DNA from 2 places in the Peribacillus simplex NBRC 15720 genome. Region 2 is predicted to be linked to the other one. Evidence: riboswitches for the same ligand, from Rfam matches in the RefSeq annotation. Region 2 holds a riboswitch; the other holds the start of a gene.
What was found. A riboswitch is a leader RNA that binds a small molecule or an ion and turns the genes downstream of it on or off. The one in region 2 is predicted to bind cyclic di-GMP.
Positions count from the first base shown of each region.

Region 1: it holds a riboswitch for cyclic di-GMP, as region 2 does, so the genes downstream of both, BS1321_RS13745 (anti-repressor SinI family protein) here and BS1321_RS20970 (anti-repressor SinI family protein) in region 2, are expected to answer to the same signal.

Region 1 covers NZ_CP017704.1:2,874,532-2,886,000, forward strand. Annotated here, with positions in the region: gene flaG (flagellar protein FlaG) at 1-147, shown strand, start outside; gene BS1321_RS13725 (flagellar hook-associated protein 2) at 162-1,673, shown strand; gene fliS (flagellar export chaperone FliS) at 1,698-2,099, shown strand; gene fliT (flagellar protein FliT) at 2,099-2,443, shown strand; gene hpf (ribosome hibernation-promoting factor, HPF/YfiA family) at 2,696-3,253, shown strand; cyclic di-GMP riboswitch class I at 3,924-4,009, shown strand; gene BS1321_RS13745 (anti-repressor SinI family protein) at 4,041-4,181, shown strand; gene BS1321_RS13750 (helix-turn-helix domain-containing protein) at 4,330-4,653, opposite strand; gene secA (preprotein translocase subunit SecA) at 5,073-7,586, shown strand; one part of gene prfB (peptide chain release factor 2) at 7,758-7,820, shown strand; one part of gene prfB (peptide chain release factor 2) at 7,822-8,856, shown strand; gene BS1321_RS13765 (YitT family protein) at 9,058-9,873, shown strand; gene cccB (cytochrome c551) at 9,923-10,264, shown strand; gene ftsE (cell division ATP-binding protein FtsE) at 10,557-11,243, shown strand; gene ftsX (permease-like cell division protein FtsX) at 11,233-11,469, shown strand, end outside.
Region 2 covers NZ_CP017704.1:4,348,237-4,359,705, forward strand. Annotated here, with positions in the region: gene BS1321_RS20930 (asparagine synthase-related protein) at 1-65, shown strand, start outside; gene BS1321_RS27625 (paeninodin family lasso peptide) at 80-211, shown strand; gene BS1321_RS20935 (HPr kinase/phosphorylase) at 423-1,361, shown strand; gene BS1321_RS20940 (lasso peptide biosynthesis PqqD family chaperone) at 1,354-1,659, shown strand; gene BS1321_RS20945 (lasso peptide biosynthesis B2 protein) at 1,691-2,173, shown strand; gene BS1321_RS20950 (ABC transporter ATP-binding protein) at 2,444-4,243, shown strand; partial or broken gene BS1321_RS27920 (ABC transporter ATP-binding protein) at 5,423-5,579, shown strand; gene purF (amidophosphoribosyltransferase) at 5,872-7,242, opposite strand; partial or broken gene BS1321_RS20965 (ATP-binding cassette domain-containing protein) at 8,008-8,321, shown strand; cyclic di-GMP riboswitch class I at 8,722-8,805, shown strand; gene BS1321_RS20970 (anti-repressor SinI family protein) at 8,812-8,928, shown strand; gene BS1321_RS28530 (YwzD family small protein) at 9,856-9,987, shown strand; gene tagU (polyisoprenyl-teichoic acid--peptidoglycan teichoic acid transferase TagU) at 11,046-11,469, opposite strand, start outside.

The DNA.
Region 1 (11,469 bases), 1.5 Mb from region 2:
TATCATGAGAAGTTGAATGAGTACTATGTCAAGGTTGTGGATGATGTAACGGATGAGACGATTCGGGAGATCCCACCTAAGAAGTTATTGGATTTCTATGCGGCAATGACGGAGTTTGTCGGAATCATGGTGGATGAAAAAATATAGGCGGGTGATCAATTTTGGTACGAATCAGTGGTTTAGCAAGCGGAATGGACATTGATGAATTAGTTAAGAGCATGATGCAGGCAGAACGAGTGCCATTGGATAAATTAACACAGAAAAAGCAGTATTCCGAGTGGCAACGGGATGATTACCGCTTGATAAATACATCTTTATCAGAATTGGATACGCTCATTCGTGATGGAATAGGGAAGCAGTCTTCCTTTATTAAAAAGAAGGTGTCGGTATCGAATCCAGATGCTGTATCAGTGAGAAATGTGAATTCGACCAGTGATTTTTCCGGGAATATACAAGTGAATGGACTTGCCAAAGCAGCTACCATGACAAGTACGGAAAAATCAGCTGTTACTGACCCCAAAAAGAAATTATCGGAATTGGGTTTCACGACACCACAAGATATTACGATACTGGCCATCAATAAAGACGGCGGTTTTGATACGGAAGTAAAAGATGGAGCAACAGTGGAAAAACCGTACACGCTTACCCTTAATGCGGACGATACGTTAGAGAGTGTTATAAATAAAATTAATGCTAACTCGGGAGTGACTCTATTTTTCGATGAAACGTCCCAGAAATTTTCCATCACTGCTAAAAATACCGGTGATGTTAAAGATCGAGCTGAAATTGAATTGGGAGGCACCGGAGATTTTTTTGCTACGTTAAAAATGAGCAGTAACAATGAAGGAACTGGCGGCTCAAAAGGGGGAAATGCGTCGATTGTTTTTAATGAATTGGAAATTTCCCGGCCTTCGAATACTTTTCAGATTAATGGAGCGGAAATAACGATAAAGCAGAAAACGACGGATACCGTCACATTCTCATCAACAACTGATGTGGATGCTATCTTGGATACAATCACACAGTTTGTGAATAAATACAATGAAATCATTAAAAAGGTTCAAGATAAAACGGGTGAAGCGAAATATCGCTCCTTTACCCCGCTTACCTCTGAGCAAAAGAAGGCAATGACAGAGGACGAAGTGAAGCAGTGGGAAGAAAAAGCGAAGAGCGGAACGTTAAAAAGCGATTCGACATTAAAAAGTCTTCTGACCACAATGAGGTCATCTCTATACACCTCGGTGGATGGGATCGCAGGAAAAAGCAATCTCAGCAGTTTGGGAATCACCACGACCAAGAATTACTTGGAGGGCGGTAAATTAACGATTGATGAGGACAAGCTCCGGGCAGCCATTAGTGAGGATCCCAATGCGATTTATGATATGTTCATGGCCAATGGAACGGAAAAGAGCGACAAAGGTCTCGCGCGCCGGTTAAGGGATGATATAGAATCATCCATGAAGGTCATTACTGAAAAAGCAGGAAAAGCAGGATTTGTTAACAACACTTTTACAATCGGGAAATTGGTCAATGGATTGGATACGAAGATTTCAGCATTTGAAGCAAAGTTAACTAAACTGGAAACACGCTATTACAACCAGTTCACGGCGATGGAAAAAGCGATTCAAAAGGCAAACAGCCAAAGTGCATCGTTGGCTTCTTATTTTAGTTAAGGTAAGGCGGAAAGGAAGTTAAATATGGCGATAAATAATCCATATCAATCATATCAGCAAAATTCAGTCAATACAGCATCACCGGGAGAGCTTACATTAATGCTTTATAATGGCTGCTTGAAGTTCATCATGGTTGGGAAGAAAGCCATTGAAGCTGGTAATATCGAAGCGAAGAATACGAACATCATTAAGGCTCAAAATATTATCCATGAATTGATGGTAACGCTGAATATGGATGCGGAAGTATCCAAAGATATGATGAGTCTGTATGATTTCATGAACCGGCGTCTGGTAGAAGCAAATATCAAAAATGATGTTGCTGCTTTGGAAGAGGTGGAGGTACTTGTTACTGAGTTCCGGAATACTTGGAAGGAAGTAATTCTGATCAATCGGAAAAAACAATTTACCCAAAGCGGTCAAGTGTAATGGTGATTCGAACCTTTCATGATTTGACTGCTGAATTACTTGCCGTTCTGGAAGATCGCACGATTACAGAACGTGATGATAAAATAGAAAGGGTCACACAGCTGATTGATCAGCGAGATGGACTTCTTTCTCGAATCAAACTGCCTTTAACTGTTGAAGAGCAGCAGTTGGGCCGTGCAACCGTGTTGCTTAACCAACAGGTCGATCACTTGCTGAAGCTTCAAAAGCAGGAGATACAGCGGGATATCCAGGAAATAAATAAGAAGAAACAATCATCTAATAAATACACGAACCCGTATGAGAGTCTATCAGTGGATGGCATGTTCTACGATAAAAGAAATTGATTACCCAACCGTTTGGACTCCAAATGGTTTTTATGTTAATTATTTTTAAATTTTCTGTAAATAATATAGGCTTAATTTTTTCTTTATGGCATAGCATTTGATATAATGAAGCTAGGGCAGACATCAACCCTTTCCAAACCTTCCGACAATTGTTTCATTATTTCGACATATTTCATGATGTGTTTCTAAAGGAAACCGGAGGGGTATTGTAGAATCTAACTGTATAGTCTTAATTTAAGGAGGACTCACTTTATGAATTACAACGTACGCGGTGAAAACATTGAGGTAACTCCAGCAATTCGAGAATACGTCGAAAAGAAAATTGGCAAGTTAGAACGATATTTTAACAATACACCAGATGCAAATGTGTTAGTGAATTTAAAAGTGAACAATAATACATCAAAGGTCGAAGTGACGATTCCTATGCAGAATTTGGTTCTTCGTGCTGAAGAGGAAAATGCGGATATGTATGCTGCCATTGACTTGATCAATGATAAGCTTGAACGCCAAATTCGTAAACATAAAACGAAGGTCAATCGTAAATTCCGGAACAATCTATCGACTACACCCGATGCATTCGCCTTCAATACGGAAGTTGACGAAGTGGTGGATGAATTCGAAGACGATAATGATATTGAAGTGGTCCGCAATAAGCGCTTTGATTTAAAGCCGATGGACAGTGAAGAAGCGATTTTACAAATGAATATGCTTGGTCACAGTTTCTTCGTTTACACGAATGCGGATACTAATACAACGAACGTAGTGTACCGCCGAAAAGATGGACGCTATGGATTGATTGAACCTAGTTAAATATTAATCTAAGATCAAAAGCACAGCCCCTGGGTTGTGCTTTTTTAATGCATGTTGATAGAATTCGTTGGCTGTTGGATTTACTAGAAAAGTTAAAAAAATGATTGCTTCTTTTGTTCTCTAAAGAATACAAATTTATTAAAAATCCATTTTAAAGAACGGTTTTGTTCTTCATTAAGATAAATAGTTAGTATTACCTATTTAATCACCCCAATCTTTTGAACTATACCCGAATTGTTAGTTCTTTAAAAAGAACAAATAGTTATTTATAAAAAACAATTTGATCAAGGTGCAGAGGGGTTGGATTACTTGTATCGAAAGAATTGCCATACATGCCATAGGGATTCTTTTAGCAGTGCGGAATATGGAAAGTGGCTTTGCCCGACCTGCGGTGAGGACTTAACTGCGCAAAAAGCACTGGATGCACTTACAATTGAGAGAATCAATACACCCCAACGAAATATTAAGAAGAGTAATATTTACTATTATACAAAAAAACGAAATTGAATTAGTCTATGATAAATCACCAGAACTTCAAATTTTCTTAATATTGTAATATTTTGTCGGATAAAAGTTTTTGCATTTATGTGGATTACCGACATAAAATAGCAATATATGGAGTGGGTATCCGTTATAATATGATTATAAGTAATGTATTTGGTAATAAATACCACGACAAAGGCAAACTTATTGAAAGATGAGGGCGCAAAGGCACAGGTCTAAGGTCTTTGTGACTATGATGGCTGGTCTGCCTGAAATACAAAGAGTATTTTAGGAGGTAGAAGAGGTGGCTAATGTGAAAATGGATCAAGAATGGGTGAAATTGATTTCAGAAGCAAGAAGCTTGGGGTTCAAAAAAGAGGAAATCAGTGCTTTTTTTAAACGGGAAACCCTTGAGGTAACATTTGAGAAGAACGATGGAAATTAGGTTCCGAACAAGATCGAGAACATCCCTATAAACAGTGGTTCGATTCATTAGCTGTTTATAGGGTTTATTCTTCCTTGAGATTCTAGTGAGTCTAGCTTATTCAAACTTTATTCTCAGGATTATGTAGGTAAACTAGTGCACTACCACTCTACTCTTCTTTATCTTTTCTCCATTTATTAAACTCGATGAATTCCCTGAATTGTTGTTTTGAAACACCCGAATTCATAGCTTCCTCAACGATTTTCATCCAGTCAGTGTCCAAGGTTTCCTTATTTGGTGCATCATAAAGCAGGGCATCAACAGGAATGTTAAGTACGGCGGAGATTTTTTCAAGAAATTGAATAGAAGGATTCGTTTGTAAGTTCCGCTCGAGCGAACTTAAATAAGACTTTGCCACACCCGCTTTATCGGCAAGTTCAGTCATCGACATTTTTTTTTCTTCTCGCAGTTTTTTTACACGTTCACCAATCATCAATACCACCTCGAAACATGATCTATTTATCTTCCGCTATTAAGTTTCAGTAGCCCACCTTATCATTCAAAACATGAAGCCTGTAAGGTTGGATTACCTTGACATGCTATCTCTAGAGAGGACACAGCATCTAGTGATGGAAGGTTATGGATAATTCTCATTTGCATATGGAATAGTGGGGAGTTTGCAACATATTTTTTATACTTCCTTCTATTTTAACAGTTTTACTCCTCATTTATCCATTGTTTTTCGCAAGAATTGAATTCAGGTCTATACCAGGGAAGTGACATGAAGTTGTACCTCTAGGATAGAAGTGGTAAAATTAAGCGTGCATTAGTAATAATAGAAGATGTGTTTCTTCTTACTTATATGAATTTTGTCATTGAACGATCATTACCATAATAGAGGAGCGTTATTGAATGCTTAATATATTAAATAAAGTTTTTGATCCGAATAAGCGAGAAATCAAACGTTTGGAAAAAATCGCTGATCAGGTTGAAGCGCTGGCTGATGAGACGGCTGCGTTATCGGATGAACAGTTGCGTGCCAAAACGGGTGAGTTTAAAGAGCGTTATCAAAATGGCGAAACCGTTGATGATTTGCTTGTTGAGGCTTTTGCAGTTGCGCGTGAAGGGGCAAAGCGTGCTCTGGGCTTATACCCTTACCGTGTTCAAATCATGGGTGGGGCATCCCTTCATGATGGAAATATCTCCGAGATGAAAACAGGGGAAGGTAAAACCTTAACATCTACCATGCCGGTTTATTTAAACGCGCTTACCGGTAAAGGTGTACATGTCGTTACTGTCAATGAATACTTGGCACACCGTGATGCCACCGAGATGGGTGTATTGTATGATTTCCTTGGTTTGACCGTCGGATTGAATTTGAACAGTCATTCCAAAGAAGAAAAGCAAGAGGCGTACAATGCGGACATTACGTACAGCACGAATAATGAGTTAGGATTTGATTACCTTCGTGACAATATGGTGTTATATAAAGAACAAATGGTACAGCGCCCGCTGCACTTTGCTGTTATTGATGAGGTCGATTCGATTTTGATCGATGAGGCGAGAACGCCATTGATCATTTCCGGTTCCGCACAAAAATCGGCTCAGCTTTATATCCAGGCCAATGCGTTTGTGAGAACCTTAAAAAAAGAAACGGACTACACATATGATGAAAAGACAAAAGGTGTTCAGCTGACTGAAGATGGGATGAATCGAGCTGAAAAAGCGTTTAATATCGATAATTTGTTCGATATTAATCACGTTACTTTGAATCATCATATCAATCAGGCGTTAAAGGCGCATGTTTCCATGCATTTAGATGTGGATTATGTGGTCCAGGAAGGCGAGATAGTCATCGTTGACCAATTCACTGGCCGTTTGATGAAAGGCCGCCGTTACAGTGAAGGTCTCCACCAGGCGATCGAGGCGAAAGAAGGACTTGAAATTCAAAATGAAAGCATGACGCTTGCGACGATCACATTCCAGAACTATTTCAGGATGTATGAAAAACTTTCAGGTATGACCGGTACAGCGAAAACGGAAGAAGAAGAATTCCGCAATATTTATAATATGAATGTCATTGCGATCCCGACAAACAGGAATATCGTCAGGGATGACAGGGCAGATCTTATATACGCGACAACTGATGGGAAATTCAAGGCTGTTGTGGAAGACATCGCCGAACGTTATACAAAGGGTCAGCCAGTGCTTGTCGGTACGGTTGCCATCGAAACATCTGAAGTCATATCTGCTTATTTATCCAAAAAAGGAATCCCTCACGATGTTTTGAATGCCAAGAACCATGAGCGTGAAGCGGAAATCATTGCGAATGCAGGTAATCAAGGTTCAGTTACGATTGCTACGAACATGGCAGGGCGCGGTACGGATATCAAGCTTGGTGAAGGTGTCAAGGAGCTTGGAGGCCTTGCTGTCATCGGCACGGAACGTCATGAAAGCAGGCGTATAGATAACCAGCTTCGTGGTCGGTCAGGCCGTCAGGGAGACCCAGGGGTCACTCAATTCTATTTATCAATGGAAGATGAATTGATGCGCCGCTTCGGTTCGGATAACATGAAAAACATGATGGCACGCCTTGGAATGGATGATTCCCAGCCAATTCAAAGTAAAATGGTGACAAGGGCCGTTGAATCTGCACAGAAACGGGTCGAAGGCAATAACTTCGATTCACGTAAGCAATTGCTGCAGTATGATGATGTTCTCCGTCAACAACGGGAAATTATATATAAACAGCGTTTCGATGTCATGGAAAGTGAGAACTTACGTGAAATCGTCGAAACGATGATTACGGCATCCATCCAGCGAAATGTTGTCGCGTTTGCACCAATGGGCGATGAGGAAGGCTGGAATTTACAAGGCCTTGTCGATTACCTGAATGGTAACCTATTCAATGAAGGTTCAATCACTGTAGCTGATTTGGAAGGGAAAAATGAATCGGAATTGGTTGATTTCATTTTAGCAAAAGTGAAAGAAAGCTATGACCAAAAAGAAGAAGAGCTATCTGAAGAACAAATGCGTGAATTCGAAAAAGTAATCGTTCTTCGTGCAGTCGATAGTAAGTGGATGGACCATATTGATGCAATGGAGCAATTGCGCCAAGGGATCCACCTTCGTGCTTATGGCCAGATCGATCCGTTACGTGAATATCAATCAGAAGGTTTCGCAATGTTTGAAGCCATGATTGCTTCAATGGAAGATGAAGTCGCCAAATACATCATGAAGGCTGAAATTCGCAACAATTTGGAGCGTAAGGAAGTCATAAAAGGACAAGCGGTCAATCCGAAGGAAGAAGACGGGGGAAAAGTGAAAAAAGCCCCTGCCCGTAAAAAGGAAGACGTTGGCCGAAACGCTTTATGCCCGTGCGGCAGCGGAAAAAAATATAAGAATTGCCATGGCAATTTAGGCTAAAGTTAGGTGTATAATGATTATGGGACGGTTAAGTGTAAGGCTTGCCGCCTCTTTTCATGTTTAGTTTGCATAAAGCAATATATTTGCATATAGTTTGAAGAGGTTTATTTGTGTAATGAAGCGAATCCTTCTTCAGGGATTTTTTTAACATACTTAATGAGGTGAAGAGAAATGGAATTAGCAGAAATAAGAAATGAACTTGAACGGACAGCGCAACGATTAACGGACTTTAGGGGGTCTCTTTGACTTAGATGAAAAAGAGGCACGAATCGCACAGCTTGAAAATGAGATGACACATCCCGATTTTTGGAATGATCAGCAAAAAGCACAAACTGTCATCAATGAAACGAATGCTTTGAAAGAACAAGTCAATCAATTGTCCGATCTGAATGAATCATATGAAAATCTGGATTTGACATATGAATTAGTGAAAGAGGAGAATGATCAAGAACTTTTGGCTGAGCTGGAAGAAGAAATCACGGTTCTTTCACAAAAGATGAATGACTTTGAACTTCAACTTTTACTAAGTGAAGAATATGACTCGAAAAATGCCATTCTTGAACTGCATCCTGGTGCAGGCGGAACGGAGTCCCAGGATTGGGGTTCCATGTTGCTGCGTATGTATACCAGATGGGGTGAAAAAAGAGGCTTTAAAGTGGAAACCCTTGATTACCTTCCAGGTGATGAAGCTGGAATCAAGAGTGTCACTTTAATTTTCAAAGGCCATAACGCCTATGGTTATTTGAAAGCGGAAAAAGGAGTACACCGTCTTGTCCGGATTTCTCCTTTCGATTCTTCAGGGAGACGCCATACTTCATTCGTTTCATGTGAAGTCATGCCGGAATTCGATGAAACGATTAATATAGAAATCCGCACGGAAGATTTGAAAGTCGATACGTACCGGGCAAGTGGTGCAGGCGGTCAGCATATCAATACAACTGACTCGGCAGTCCGGATCACCCATATACCTACGAACACCGTGGTAACGTGCCAAAACGAGAGATCTCAAATCAAAAACAAGGCCCAAGCCATGAATATGCTAAAAGCCAAATTGTATCAACGTGAAATTGAACAGCAACAAGCGGATTTGGATGAAATCCGTGGTGAGCAAAAGGAAATTGGCTGGGGAAGCCAAATTCGTTCTTATGTTTTCCATCCGTATTCCATGGTTAAAGATCACCGTACTAGTGCCGAGACCGGAAACTTGGGAGCAGTCATGGATGGAGATATCGATATGTTCATTGATGCGTACTTGCGTTCAAAATTATAAGATCAGCCAGTCGGACCGGTTTCCCGGTCCGGCTTTTTTATGTTTTCCTTTTTAATGAATCTTCTGGCTGACATTTACAGGATTGAAAAGGGATGCTCTACCTCGTTCGGCCAATACTAGATAATAATGATGGTTCGAGGAGACTTATGCAAAATGAAGAAAAGATACCGGGAGCGGAAGCACCCTTTAATTCAAAAGTTAATGGAGTATGGATTGGTGATTGTCGGTTCGGCCATAATTGCCATTGGTTTTAATGTATTCTTACTGCCTAACCAGGTCGCATCTGGCGGGGTCAGCGGGATTAGCACGATACTGGATTCAACCCTCGGTTGGGAGCCGGCCTATGTACTTTGGGGTTTTAATATCCCTTTGTTCATAGCGGGGCTTATTATCCTTGGAAGACATTTCGGAGCCAAAAGCCTGATTGGAACCTTATTTTTGCCTTTAGTGGTATTTCTGACAAAGGATTGGGATGCATGGACGAATGATGCATTGCTTGGTTCGATTTGCGGGGGGATGATGGTCGGACTGGGGCTGGGGATCGTCTTTCGCGGAAAGGGTTCCACAGGGGGGACCGATTTAGCGGCACAGATTTTCCATAAGTATACCCATCTGTCATTAGGGACCTGTGTGGCTGTCATTGATGGAATCATCGTTTTAAGTGCTGCCATTGTTTTTGATATTGAAAAAGGGCTTTATGCATTAATAGGATTATATGTGACAAGCAAGACGATCGACCTCGTCCAGATTGGATTGAACCGGTCCAAGATGTCACTAATTATCACGAATAAAGAAATGGAAGTAAGGGATGCTATCATACATGAGCTGGACCGGGGCGTAACAGGCATATCCGGGTATGGCGGCTATACGGATGATACTCGTCCAATTTTGATGTGCGTAATAGACCAGTCGGAATTCACCAAATTGAAACAATTGGTGAAACTCGTTGACCCTAAAGCGTTTGTAATTGTAATGGACGCATCGGAGGTACTCGGGGAGGGTTTTAAACTGGATTGAAATTGGTATAATGTTCTTGTGCTGGTATAAATCAGAGGGGGTAAATTCAATGAAAAAGAAATGGTTAGCCTTAGTTTTGGGTACTTCTTTGACCTTGGCTGCATGCGGTGGAAACGATGATGCTGCAGATAAAGAGCCTGCAGGTGAAAATAATGAAACGACTACGGCAGGTGCTGGTGATGCCGCAAAAATTTATGAAAACAAATGTTCAAGTTGTCATGCAGTGAATCTTGAAGGCGGCGTTGGACCGAATTTAACGAAGGTCGGTTCGAAGCTATCGAAAGCAGACATCGAAAAAGTCATTGCTAATGGCCAAGGTGGAATGCCAAAAGGAATAATCCAGGGTAAGGAAGCGAGCATGGTCGCTGAATGGCTTGCTGGACATAAGTAATGATTAATGAAACGTTCTGCTTAGCAGGACGTTTCATTTAGCCTCCATTAAACCTCGAAAAAACTCACATTTAACCCCTTATCAAGCAATCAAATCTTAGAATTATTACATAGATGTTGATATATGTCTAACTGAAATGAAACTGTAATATTTTTTATGCTTAATTTGACAAAATATGATGTTATAATGTTCCTGTGCTCAAGTAAGAGAGATTCCTGTCAGATTTCAATGAAAATTGTCGAAAAAGCTGTAGGTACATAGTGATAATCCAAGCAAATTAGGTGGTTTTAGAATGATAGAAATGATAGATGTGAAAAAGACATATCCAAATGGCGTAATTGCCATTAATGGAATCAATGTGAAAATAAAGGCAGGCGAGTTCGTTTATGTAGTGGGTCCGAGCGGTGCCGGAAAATCGACCTTCATCAAAATGATGTATAGGGAAGAAAAGCCTACAAGCGGTAATATCTTGGTCAATGGCCTTAGCCTGCCAAGTATCCGCAATTCGAAAGTTCCTCTATTCCGCCGTAATATCGGTATGGTATTCCAAGATTTTAAACTCCTTCAAACATTCACTGTATATGAAAATGTTGCTTTTGCCATGGAAGTTATTGAAAAGGAACCAGAAGAAATCAAAAAGAGAGTCATGGAAGTCCTTGATCTGGTAGGCATTAAACATAAAGCAAGAATGCTGCCTTCCGAGTTATCTGGTGGGGAACAGCAAAGGGTTGCAATAGCCCGTTCGATCGTCAATGATCCTAAGGTAGTCATAGCCGACGAGCCTACAGGTAATCTTGATCCCGAAACATCATGGGAAATCATGAACATATTTGAAGAAATTAATAAACGCGGAACTACACTTGTCATGGCCACTCATAATAGGGACATCGTCAACAATATTAAACGACGTGTCATTGCCATTGAAAGTGGAAAAATAGTTCGCGATGAACATCGAGGTGATTACGGATATGAAATTTAGAACATTGCTCCGTCACTTCCGTGAAAGTTTTAAAAATATTGGCCGTAATGGATGGATGACGTTTGCTTCAGTCAGTGCAGTAACGGTCACTCTAACATTGGTTGGCGTCTTTTTAGTGCTCATGATGAATTTAAATCATATCGCGGGAAATGTGGAGAAAGATGTCGAAGTTCGTGCACATATTGATAATGCGGCGAATGATGACGATATAAAAGCTATCGGTAAG
Region 2 (11,469 bases):
ATCCTGAATATAAGTTTTTAATGCGCAGTTTAATCGTGCATCGATTTTTAAGAAAGTTTAATTAAAGGAGGTGATTAATATGAAAAAGGAATGGAAAAAGCCTGAGTTAGAAGTTCTTGATGTTAATAAAACAATGCTTGGAAGAGATGGTGATTACACGGATGCCGCATTTCCAGCAGGCACAGGTAAAGGCGATTTGACTTTTAGTTAATTTCTACCTCACGTACTTGTAGATTGCAAAGTAAAAGAACTGAGCCCCTATTTATCGAGTTAATAGGGGTCTGGCTTGAAAAATTCATTTAATAATTTATAAAAGGGATTGTATTCTTGTTGTAATTTAAACGAAAATAAAAAGAAAAGAATTTGTTTTATAAGTAGAGATTACTTCCTTAGATGAAATGTTAATATTTTGGGGGGTTTATATGATTGGTATTGAAAAAAAGACTGTTTACGAAGCTTTTGGTTTAACAGTTTCAAGTGAAATCCCTCTATCGGAATTACTTCATATTAATATAGAGAGTGATATAACGGATCTTGTTATTGAAAAAGCTGACCTCTATCCATTATGGAACGAACATTCGGATCCTAATGAAGATTTTGTCATTAAGAAAGACTGGATTATGTTCCGTGTGACAGGAACAGCCATTTTTTTGATACAAAGCGGAAGTAGAATAGTCGTTTCACCATTTAATGAGGCTTATGAAGATGAAATTCGACTTTATATCCTTGGGACCTGTATGGGAGCAATATTGATGCAAAGAAAGATTCTTCCTTTACATGGAAGTGCGGTAGCCATAGATGGCAAGGCATATGCAATTGTGGGTGATTCTGGTGCTGGGAAATCTACTCTTGCTTCAGCATTATTAAAAAGAGGCTATCAGCTCATAAGTGATGATGTCATACCAGTAACACTTACTAATGAAAATGTACCATTTGTAACACCTTCATATCCTCAACAGAAATTATGGTTGGAAAGCTTAAATCATTTTGAAATGGATTCAACTAATTTTCAATCACTCACAGTTAGAGAAAATAAATTCGCTATTCCTGTACAAGCACAGTTTGTTACCGAACCACTCCCACTTGCTGGTGTATTTGAATTGGTCAAGGGAGATAATGACGAGATAGAAGTTAAACCAATAGAACATCTCCAAAGATTTTATAAGTTGTACTATCATACATACCGAAATTCCTTTATTCAACAATCTGGATTAATGGACTGGCATTTCAATATCTCCGCCAAAATGATCAAAAAAATTGATTTTTATCAATTACGTCGACCTACAAACCGTTTCACCGCTCTAGACTTATCGGATTTAATAATAAACATGCTAAAAATGGAGGAAATAGTACATGATTAAAAACCAAAGAGTTACCAAGAACCATTTATATAGTCAAAGTCCAGGAAACATTGTTAGTGATATGGATGGAGAAAAAGTGATGTTAAGCGTTCACAAAGGTAAGTATTATAATTTAGGTGAATTGGGTGGAGAGATATGGGGGCTAATGAAGGAGCCCATTACGATTCAAGAGTTAGTTACAACATTAAAGTCTCAATATGATGTAGCTCAAACCGAGTGTGAGGAACAAGTCACTGACTTTTTAAGTCAATTGTTAGAGCAAGGCCTAGTTAAAATAGAAGATAGAATCAATTCCTAGTATCATGAATTTCTAGCTCTAGGAGGAAACAATGAATATCACAAAGAAAGCTCGTAATTTTCTTCGATTGAATTATAAAACAAAGCTGCTGCTTATTGAGGCCTTTTTACATTTAGGTAGAGCCCGTTATCTTAAGAGCATCTCATTTTCAAAAGTTGCTCCTTCACTGGGTGTACAAATGAAAGAGACCTCATATACCTCCAATTCATCGAATAAAGAGGTTTTAGCAAGTATATCGCGAGCTATTCATATTATGAGTCGCTATACTTTTTGGGAAAGCCAATGTCTTGTAAAAGCAATGGCTGGAATGAAAATGCTGGAGAAAAGAAATATTGATAGTACTCTTTATTTAGGTACAGCTAAAGATGAGAATGGAGAACTCATTGCACATGCTTGGCTACGCAGCGGTCCTTTTTATATAACCGGTGCTGAAGTGATGGATAGGTTCACGGTCGTTTCTAAATTCGCTAAAGAGAACAGTAATGAAAATCTAGAAGAACAAGAATCTAGTTAATGTTCTCGATACATATTATAACAGGGGGAACGTTTAACACGATTTCCTCCAGAAACGGTTGCTTATAAGTATATATAGAAACAAATCCCTAGTTCTACGAATCACCAACCCCATTCGTTTTCTATTATATCTATTAGGTAGAAGTTCTTATAAACCTACAATGTGCCCCAATGCCTTTCCTTCAAATGTCGTAATTCAGCAATATTGCAAAATGCTATGTAGACATTCGGGATAACGAAGAAACAAGCTCTGTGATAGGAGGATATGGTTTTGAAGCATCTCTTGCATTTTACCAAGCGAATACATGATTATTCGGGGAAGATTCTTTATATCAATCTTATTTGTATGATTTTAATAGGTTTATTAGAGGGTGTAGGAATTTTCTTATTAATCCCGTTGATTGGATTGACCGGTATTTTAGATATTAGTACAGAGGAAGTTCCTTTTTTAAGTTGGGTTAATGAATTATTCATAGGAATTCCTGAAACGATAAGTCTTTTATTGATACTGGGGGTTTACGTGTTATTAATGGTTGGACAAAGTATTTTTAAGAGGAATCAAACAATATTAGGAGTGAAAATCCAACAAGGTTTTATTAGACATTTAAGAGATGAGACCTATGGAAGTTTGCTACAAGTAAATTGGGGATTTTACCTGAAAAAGAGGAAAACTGATATCATCAACATCATGACCAATGAAACCTTTAATGTGAGTGCGGGTATTAATTTATTCTTACAGTTTTTATCTTCTCTTATCTTTACTTTCATTCAAATCTGTATAGCTCTTTATTTATCTGTTACAATGACTAGTTTTATCATAGCTTTTGGATTGATCCTAATCTTCTTCTCCAGGAAATTCATCAAAAAGTCTCAGTCTTTAGGAAAAGAAACTTTTCAACTAACACAAACATATTTAGCGGGTATTACTGATCACCTTAATGGAATGAAGGATATCAAAAGTAATTCATTAGAAGATTCTCATTTGAGTTGGTTTCTTTCCTTAACTGAAAAAATGGAAAAAAACAGAATTAAGTTAACTACATTAAATACAACTTCTCAAATGATCTTCAAAATTGTTTCTTCATTATTAATTGCGATTTTTGTCTTTTTTTCGATAAAGATGTTCATGGCCCAGCCAGCACAATTAATGTTGATAATGGTTATTTTTTCAAGGTTATGGCCAAGGTTTACAAGTATCCAATCTAATTTAGAGCAAATAGGATCTACTCTTCCATCTTTTAAAGCATTGTTAGATTTACAAAATGAATGTAGAGAAGCAAGAGAGTTATATGATTTGGATTATAAAAATAGTAAGTCAATCGAAATAAAAAATGGGCTAGATTGTCGTAATGTCTACTTTAGGTATAATCAAAATGAAAGTACGTATGCACTTAAAAATATAAATGTACACATACCTTCTAACCGTATGACGGCTATAGTAGGCCGGTCAGGGGCGGGAAAAAGTACTTTAATTGATATATTAATGGGATTAAATCAACCTGATCGGGGCGAGGTCAGTATAGATGATATCCCACTTACTAGTGATCACTTATTATCACTAAGGAAATCAATTAGTTATATACCGCAGGATCCGTTTCTCTTTAATGCGACTATACGGGAAAATTTGATCATTATTGACCCTAATGCAAGTGATGAATCCATTTGGGAGTCTTTAGAGTTCGCCGCTGCTGATGATTTTGTCAGGAAGCTTCCACAAGGTCTTGATACACTCATTGGTGATCGAGGAGTTCGACTGTCAGGAGGAGAAAGGCAGCGACTTGTACTGGCTCGGGCCATTTTACGTAAACCATCTATCCTTGTCTTAGATGAAGCAACAAGTGCATTAGATACGGAAAATGAAGCGAAGATCCAAGCCGCTATCGAAAGATTAAAAGGAACCATGACCATTATTGTCATTGCTCATCGGTTATCGACAATTCGTAATGCGGATCAAGTATTGGTAATGGATCAGGGAGAAATTATTCAAGTCGGTGAATATAACCAACTAGCGAGTGAAAAAAGAGGGATGTTTAGCAATTTACTAGGTATCCAAATAGAATCAAGTATGTGATTCTCTAATTTAATCCGATTTGCTGACCTTTCTTTTACATTGAGTAGATAAAGAACGAAAGGTTCGTTGAATGTTATGAAGTAACAAGCTTATTTCTTATGAATAGTTCTAACATCAGGATTATATGACATTACAATGCATAAGTTAGAAAAGAATAGAAAAAAATGAATTTCTGATATGTGGATTAATCAATCAAATATTGGGTATTATTAAATATAATTAAAGAAAGAGAAACTATTAAAAGCTATGACTCATATCTAGGAGCGGTTGCTCTATTGACTGGGTTAATTAAGAAAGGATGAATTTTTTTTTAATGCCTTTATACCAAATGAGAGAAATATGGACACCCTTAAAATTAGTTGGAGTTAAGTTTTTTAAATCCGATGATAATAGTATTTTCATCAAGGTTTTTAACCAACACCGAAGAAGGTTAAAGTAATATGTTTTGATATAATGAGTATTAACCTAAATGTACATCCAAAGTGTTAGGAGAACCACTTTAGCAGAGCAGATAGCGTGTTAAATAAAAGTCATTAGTTTGTTTATTGGGAGCCTAAAATAAAAAAGTTTTAGCTCCTTAGTATGCGTGGTTTTAAAGATCCATCATGATATGTGTAAGCGAAGTAACATTATGATAAAAGGTGTCTAGGGGGACACATGGGTATGAAGAAAATCGGTGAAATCACCTGTCATAAAAATACAAACTTCAGATCATTTAAGGAAAGGTATTTTGTATGAGGTAATAGGTATAGAGCAAAAGAATGGTATGTATAAAGGGAAAAAATTCAGGATTATCGTTCGTGACTTCATTAGGAGAGAACAGAACTTGAAAAGTCATCATATCAATGGAAAATATAAGAATATGAGTACGTTGGGAAGGCTGTTAATCAGCCTTCTTTTTTTATGAACTTTTCTAATCAACCACAAACTTGTTTCTATTCCTTTTGTTTAAATGGAATTAATTGCTGTGTTAAAACAGGAACAAGGTCACAATAATAAAAAATCATATAAATGAGTGATATTTTATTATAAATAAACCTAGCAATTTTGTGAGGGGACTATTGAGGAGAACATTATTCAGTTTACCATTGTGGTTGTCATTTTTTGATTGGAGTAAAATTATAATGAATTTTATAAGTTAAGAAATTAAAGACTAGGAATAAAAAGATACACTCATTGGTCATTGGTGATCGAGAAGTTCGACTGTTAGGAGGAGAGACAGCTCGTGTAGCCCGAAGAATTTTACGTAAACCATCGATCCTTGTTCTAGATGAAACAACAAGTGCCTGAAAGACTCAAAGGAACTTTGATCATTATTGTAATTGCTCATCGGTTATAGACGATTCGTAATGCGGATCAGTATTGGTTTTGGAGTAGGGTGAAGAAGCCTAGTAACACGAATCTCTTAAATCCCGGTTCAGCATAAACTTGAACACCTTAAAAAAGTTGTATAGATAAGTGGAGCCATCCATTTGTAGAGATGAAAGAAAGAGATAAGTAATTGTAAGTGGTAAGAGAAAACAGTGACAAATTCCAAGGTTTAATAGTAGGAAAATGGCAGACATCACACAAAGACGGTTGTTTTTGTGCGGTGCCTGCCATTTTTATCCTACTTAAGCTGTATCACTTCAAATATTAGTTGGGTATGCACCACTAAAACAGGCTACACAGCGACTGCTAGTTTCTCCAAGATCCACATCTACAGCCTCTAATAACCCTTCGGTGCTTAAAAAGGCTAATGAATCTGCCCCGATAACCTGTCCCATAGCTCGTTCGTGTTCATGTATGTTGGCAAATAGTTCTTCCTTAGTTGGCATATCCACTCCATAAAAACAAGGGTTTCTAACCATAGGTGAACTAATTCTTACATGGACTTCCTTGGCACCTGCCTGCCTAATCAATTGGACAATGCGCTTGCTTGTCGTTCCCCTAACAATCGAATCATCGACTAATACCACCCTTTTTCCTTCCAAAATTTCTTGCACAGCGCTTAATTTCAGTCGAACAGCTAAGTCGCGCAATTCTTGCGTGGGCTCAATAAATGAACGACCAGCATAAGGGTTTTTAATAATCCCCATTTCATATGGAATTCCTGATTGTTGGGAAAAGCCAATGGCGGCAGGTACGCTTGATTCAGGAACTGCAACGACAACATCAGCTTGTGTCGGATGTTCTTTTGACAGAATTTTACCTAATTCCCTTCGGATTGTTAAGACACTTCTTCCTTGAATAACGCTATCTGGACGGGCAAAATAGACAAATTCAAAGGAACAAAGGGAAACCTTACCTTTTTCCGCAAATCTTCCAGTTTGAATTCCATTTTCATCTATAAGAAGCCATTCACCTGGTTCAACTTCCCGCCAGAACTTAGCATCAACCGCATTTAAAGCGCATGTTTCTGAGGAGGCGATGATTGATTCACCAATTTTTCCAAGGCTAAGCGGACGTAACCCATGACGATCCAGGGCAATTAGCATTTGTTTTTCAGTCATTATAATCAAGGCAAATGAACCGTCGATACGTTTAAGCATATCAGGTGCACTTTCTGCGAAATGCTTTTTACTTGAACGAGCTATTAAGTGAGCAATAATTTCAGTATCGGTTGTTGTTTGAAATATGCTTCCCTGCTGTTGTAACACATCCCGTTCTATCCTTGCATTTACGAGGTTGCCATTATGAGCAACAGCCAGGTCCCCCTCGCTATATTTAAAGACGAGGGGTTGTGCGTTTTGCAATAAACTTTCACCAGAAGTTGAATATCGTACATGACCAATGGCCATATTTCCGCTTAGTCCATCGAGGATATCCCGTGAAAATACATGGGTAACTAATCCCATTCCCCTGTGATTCCTGAATGATTTCCCATCACTAGCCACAATTCCTGCGCTCTCCTGACCACGGTGTTGAAGTGCATGAAGTCCGTAATAAGTTAATTCAGCTGCTTTGGGGTGATTAAACACTCCAAATACCCCGCATTTCTCCTGCATTTCTGAATCCATTTTTCTCTTCCTCCCGTTGATATCCTTTTTGTTATTTTTGGCAAAAGGAGAATTTCTATCCTTTTTATTTACTAATCGGTAAATGGATAGGGATTAATTAAATCTCAGCTCTAAAAATAGTTCTGTGCAACAGGTAGGGATAATTGCTTAGCATTATTATCTTGGAATAAAAGACTTTTGGGTATAATGGAATATTTTGAATAAGTGTATTTTGTATGATTTATAGTAAACTATATAGTAAAGAACAGATATTAATTTATAAAATCTAGCTCAGTATAAAAATAGTGAATAATACAGTTAATATTTTTGCCGATTGGCGGTAATTTAATATGACTTTGCAGAAGGCGATGTCAAGCTGCCATCAAAATATAAGGAGAATTTGATGACAAAAAACAAATTTATTACGTTCGAGGAAGCTCATGAAAAGAAAGAAAGAAGTAAGAAAATTTTTATTGGGACTTATATTACTATTATTTTAATTTTGATTTCTTTATTGACTTTTTTTCTTGGTAAATCATAACTGGTGTTAAATAGGGCTGAGAAATCAGTCCTTTTTTGTGTTAAGTAGGTGAAAGAGGAAGTATGCAGGGAGCTTTTCTTTTGTCGAAATGGGTAGTCACAGGAGTTAAGAGTCCTAAGTCTACAAAAGAGACTTTATTTTCAGAAGTTCTTGTTGTGGGACTATTGTGGGGAACACTTTTAGCTTTCCATTGTGGTTGTCATTTTTCGGTTGGCTCAAAATAAATTAAAGGCTCGGAATAAAAAGATACACTCATCGGCGATCGAGGTGTGCGACTATCGGGAGGAGAAAGTCAGCGTCTAGTGTTAGCCGGAGCGATTTTACGTAAACCGGCCATCCTGGTATTGGATGAAGCGACGAGTACTTTGGATACGGAGAACGAAGCGAAGATTCAATCCGCTATTGAAAGATTAAAAGGAAAAATGACCATCATCGTCATAGCTCATCGATTATCGAAGATTCGCAATGCCGATCAAGTGTTGGTCATGGGGAAATCATTCAGGTCGGTGAATATAACCAGTTAGCGAATGAAAAAAGAGGGATGTTTAGCAATTTATTACAGCCGTATTATTGCATTGTAATGCTGGCTTTTTTTCTTAGGGAAAATAAATTAAAACTGAATCACTTAGCCCACTTATTCCGAAAATATTATTTTTGTAGAATAGTAAATTCGAGATTATCATAGCTATTATAAATCTTTTTTTATTAAAAGAGTTGTAAAGAAAGCGTATTATACCAGTGTTTTTGCATTGTGATGTCACTTTTTGATGAATGATGTTGAAAAATGATAGAAAAGAACGAATAGTATTAAGAGCTATTATTACGTTTTTAAGTATAATTAACATTAATATAGTTTTAATTAAGGGGAATTTTTTGAGGGCATGATGGTTTATTTAGCCCCAAGGAAACAGGGAATTCAAGGGATTTATTAATCTTGGAGAATAATTAATGTGAAATATTCTTGAGAAAGGCAAACCTATTGAAAAGTAGGGACGCAAAATTACAGGTCTAAGGCTAAATGCTAAGACGGCTGTGTTACCACAAGTTGGGTGGGATTTATCATAGAAGCTAACAATGAACGGGAAGAATGGGTTTATCTAATTTTAGAGGCTAAAAATCTAGGATTATCTATTGAAGATGTGCGGGAGTTCATCAAGGGAAAATGAACTGGAAAAAGCAAATCAGGGGATAAAAATTACGTTAGGGAAGGCTGTTATACGGTCTTCTTTTTTATTTTCATTAAAGGAAATCACCGTAAAAGGTATCTAGAATATAGAACATGGGGACAATAATAAAAAGGTAACCTAAATTGAGAGGGATTTTTATTATGGATAGACTTAATGCTTTTATAAAGGGATTAATATGGGGAACTTTATTCAGTGTACCGTTATGGTTGTCATTTTTCGGTTGGATAAAAATAATAATGAATTTTATTAAGTAAGCGCTTAATAAAATTAGATATTAAAATGATAACTAGGCAGGATTTAACAGAATGATCATAGAATTTAGTTAAAGTACATAATACGTTAGTCGAAACCTTCTACAGATTTAAGAAATATAGCCTATAAAAAAATAGTTAATAATGCTTAAATATTTTTGGTAGTGTGCCGATACTACACTATAGAGATCAAGCAAAGGGACATCGCAAAAGGCGATGTCAGATAGCTGCCATCAAAGTAAAAGGAGATTATTTGATGACAAAAAATAAATTCATTACGTTCGAGGAAGTTTATGAAAAGAAACAGAGAAGCAAGAAAATTTTTATTGGGACTTATATTACCATTACAATAGTTTTGATTTCATTAATGACTTATTTTATGGGACAATTGTAATATGGGGTATCGAAGGGGCTGAGGAATCGGTCCGTTTTTGTTTTTTATCCACACATATTGACTAGTAGTATTCCTTCCATTGAATATTAAGGGAATGTTAATTTTTAGTTACTTTTCTGATAATATAGTAGATTCCGCTTGCCAATCCCTACTATATATGTGATTATCAAATAAATGAGCTATATTCCTTATTTTTGAAAAAAGGATTAGGACAGCAGTATGAAATGGTGGCTCAATTATATATTGGAGTGGAAATTTCTAATGGATTTTTTTGATATTTTAAAAGACACTTTTGCCAAGGGTGAGTCTGGACAAGAAGTTACTGTAAATGAACTTGTGGATGAGATTAAGGAGAAATTAAGCGGAATCATTGAACAACCTGAAAGAATATGATCCGTAGATACTTCGTCCCGGGCTTATTGATGTTGGGTGTTTGGAAACTAACCGGTGGCCGTACCCCTTTATGGCAGGATGTCATAAAGGACACGTTTGGCGGTTTGCTTGGAATCTTCTGTTTTCTTTTCATTTATCGAAGGAGAAGGCGTCATCGGATTCCCAATACATTTAATTAAGGAGCATGTCTAACAACATGCTTCTTTTTTGTTGTTTATGAATGATACCCTTTGAGGTGAGGAGAAAAAAGTAAGGCGATTATTCTCTGGTGCAGGAGCTTGTATCATTTTGCATTGGCCGCGCGGTTGAAAAAGCGTTTCAAAGCTGAGATTTAATCTATGTGCGACATCGATGCGTTGTATTATTACAATATGGATATGTAGGCCTTTCAGTATGATTTGATGTAGGCCGCTACTTAAGAAAGTAAAGAACTGGAGTCTGGATAAGGTTGGAAGGCAGCATAAATCGGCCTATGAAATACCAGAGTTACACAGGTCTTCAATTCTCGCTATGGAATGTTTACTTTGGAACAAAATTGCTATGTCGTAAGAGAAAAAGGCGAATGGCGCTTGTTATGGGATTATCAGTTTAAATAGATTCCTCTCCTTTTTCAGGCTCAAGTTCGTTTTATTGAAAAGGGAGAGGCGATGCTCTCATGTAATGCAGAAAAGATTTACTTCTCATGAAACATATTTCATTCTTGAACGATCACTGATGGCTTTCAGAATAAACATTTTGTCCTGTGTGCTTAGCATAGCCCAGCTGCCTGCTTTGATTTTCATTTAAATCCACTCCTTTTGTTTAGGATTATTTATTATAGTTGATGAATGGTGGTTGATGGAATTCCGGGTCCAAAGAATAATAGTGTCAAGTGATGAAAGGGGCAGGGGAAGATGGAATTTTCAGCTCATATTAGATTATACCGTCTTTTTATGCCTAGTAAACAACAAAAATTCCAACAAATCTCTACAATTGGTGTTCGTTTTTTGTCAGAATATTGGACGGAAAAAATGAAAAAGCTGTCAGGATGCGGGTCCGGACAGCTCTTTCATTTTTTCTTATTTAATGGATAATTGTTCTTTTAATTCGGACTGAACCTTTTCTTTTTCTTCATCCGACACGATATTATAGTAGACTCCGTCGATTTTCGTTCCATTTCCTGGAATGGTTGCTTGGGTTATGCTTTTGCTTGCGTCCCTGTAGTTCTTTTGGATGTCCATCATGTCATCAAACGTCAAATTCGTCTGGATATTATTACCGAGTGCATCGAAGACTTCATCGTATTTCGTCAATGATGAAAGGCTAGCGCCTTCCTTGATGACTGCCTCGATGATGGAACGTTGTCTGGATTGACGGCCATAATCACCATTCGGATCATCATGTCTCATTCTTGAATAGGCAAGGGCTTCTTCCCCGTTAAGGGTATGCGTACCTTTTGCAAAATGAATGCCATCGGATGTGAAGTCCAAATCGTTTTGCACA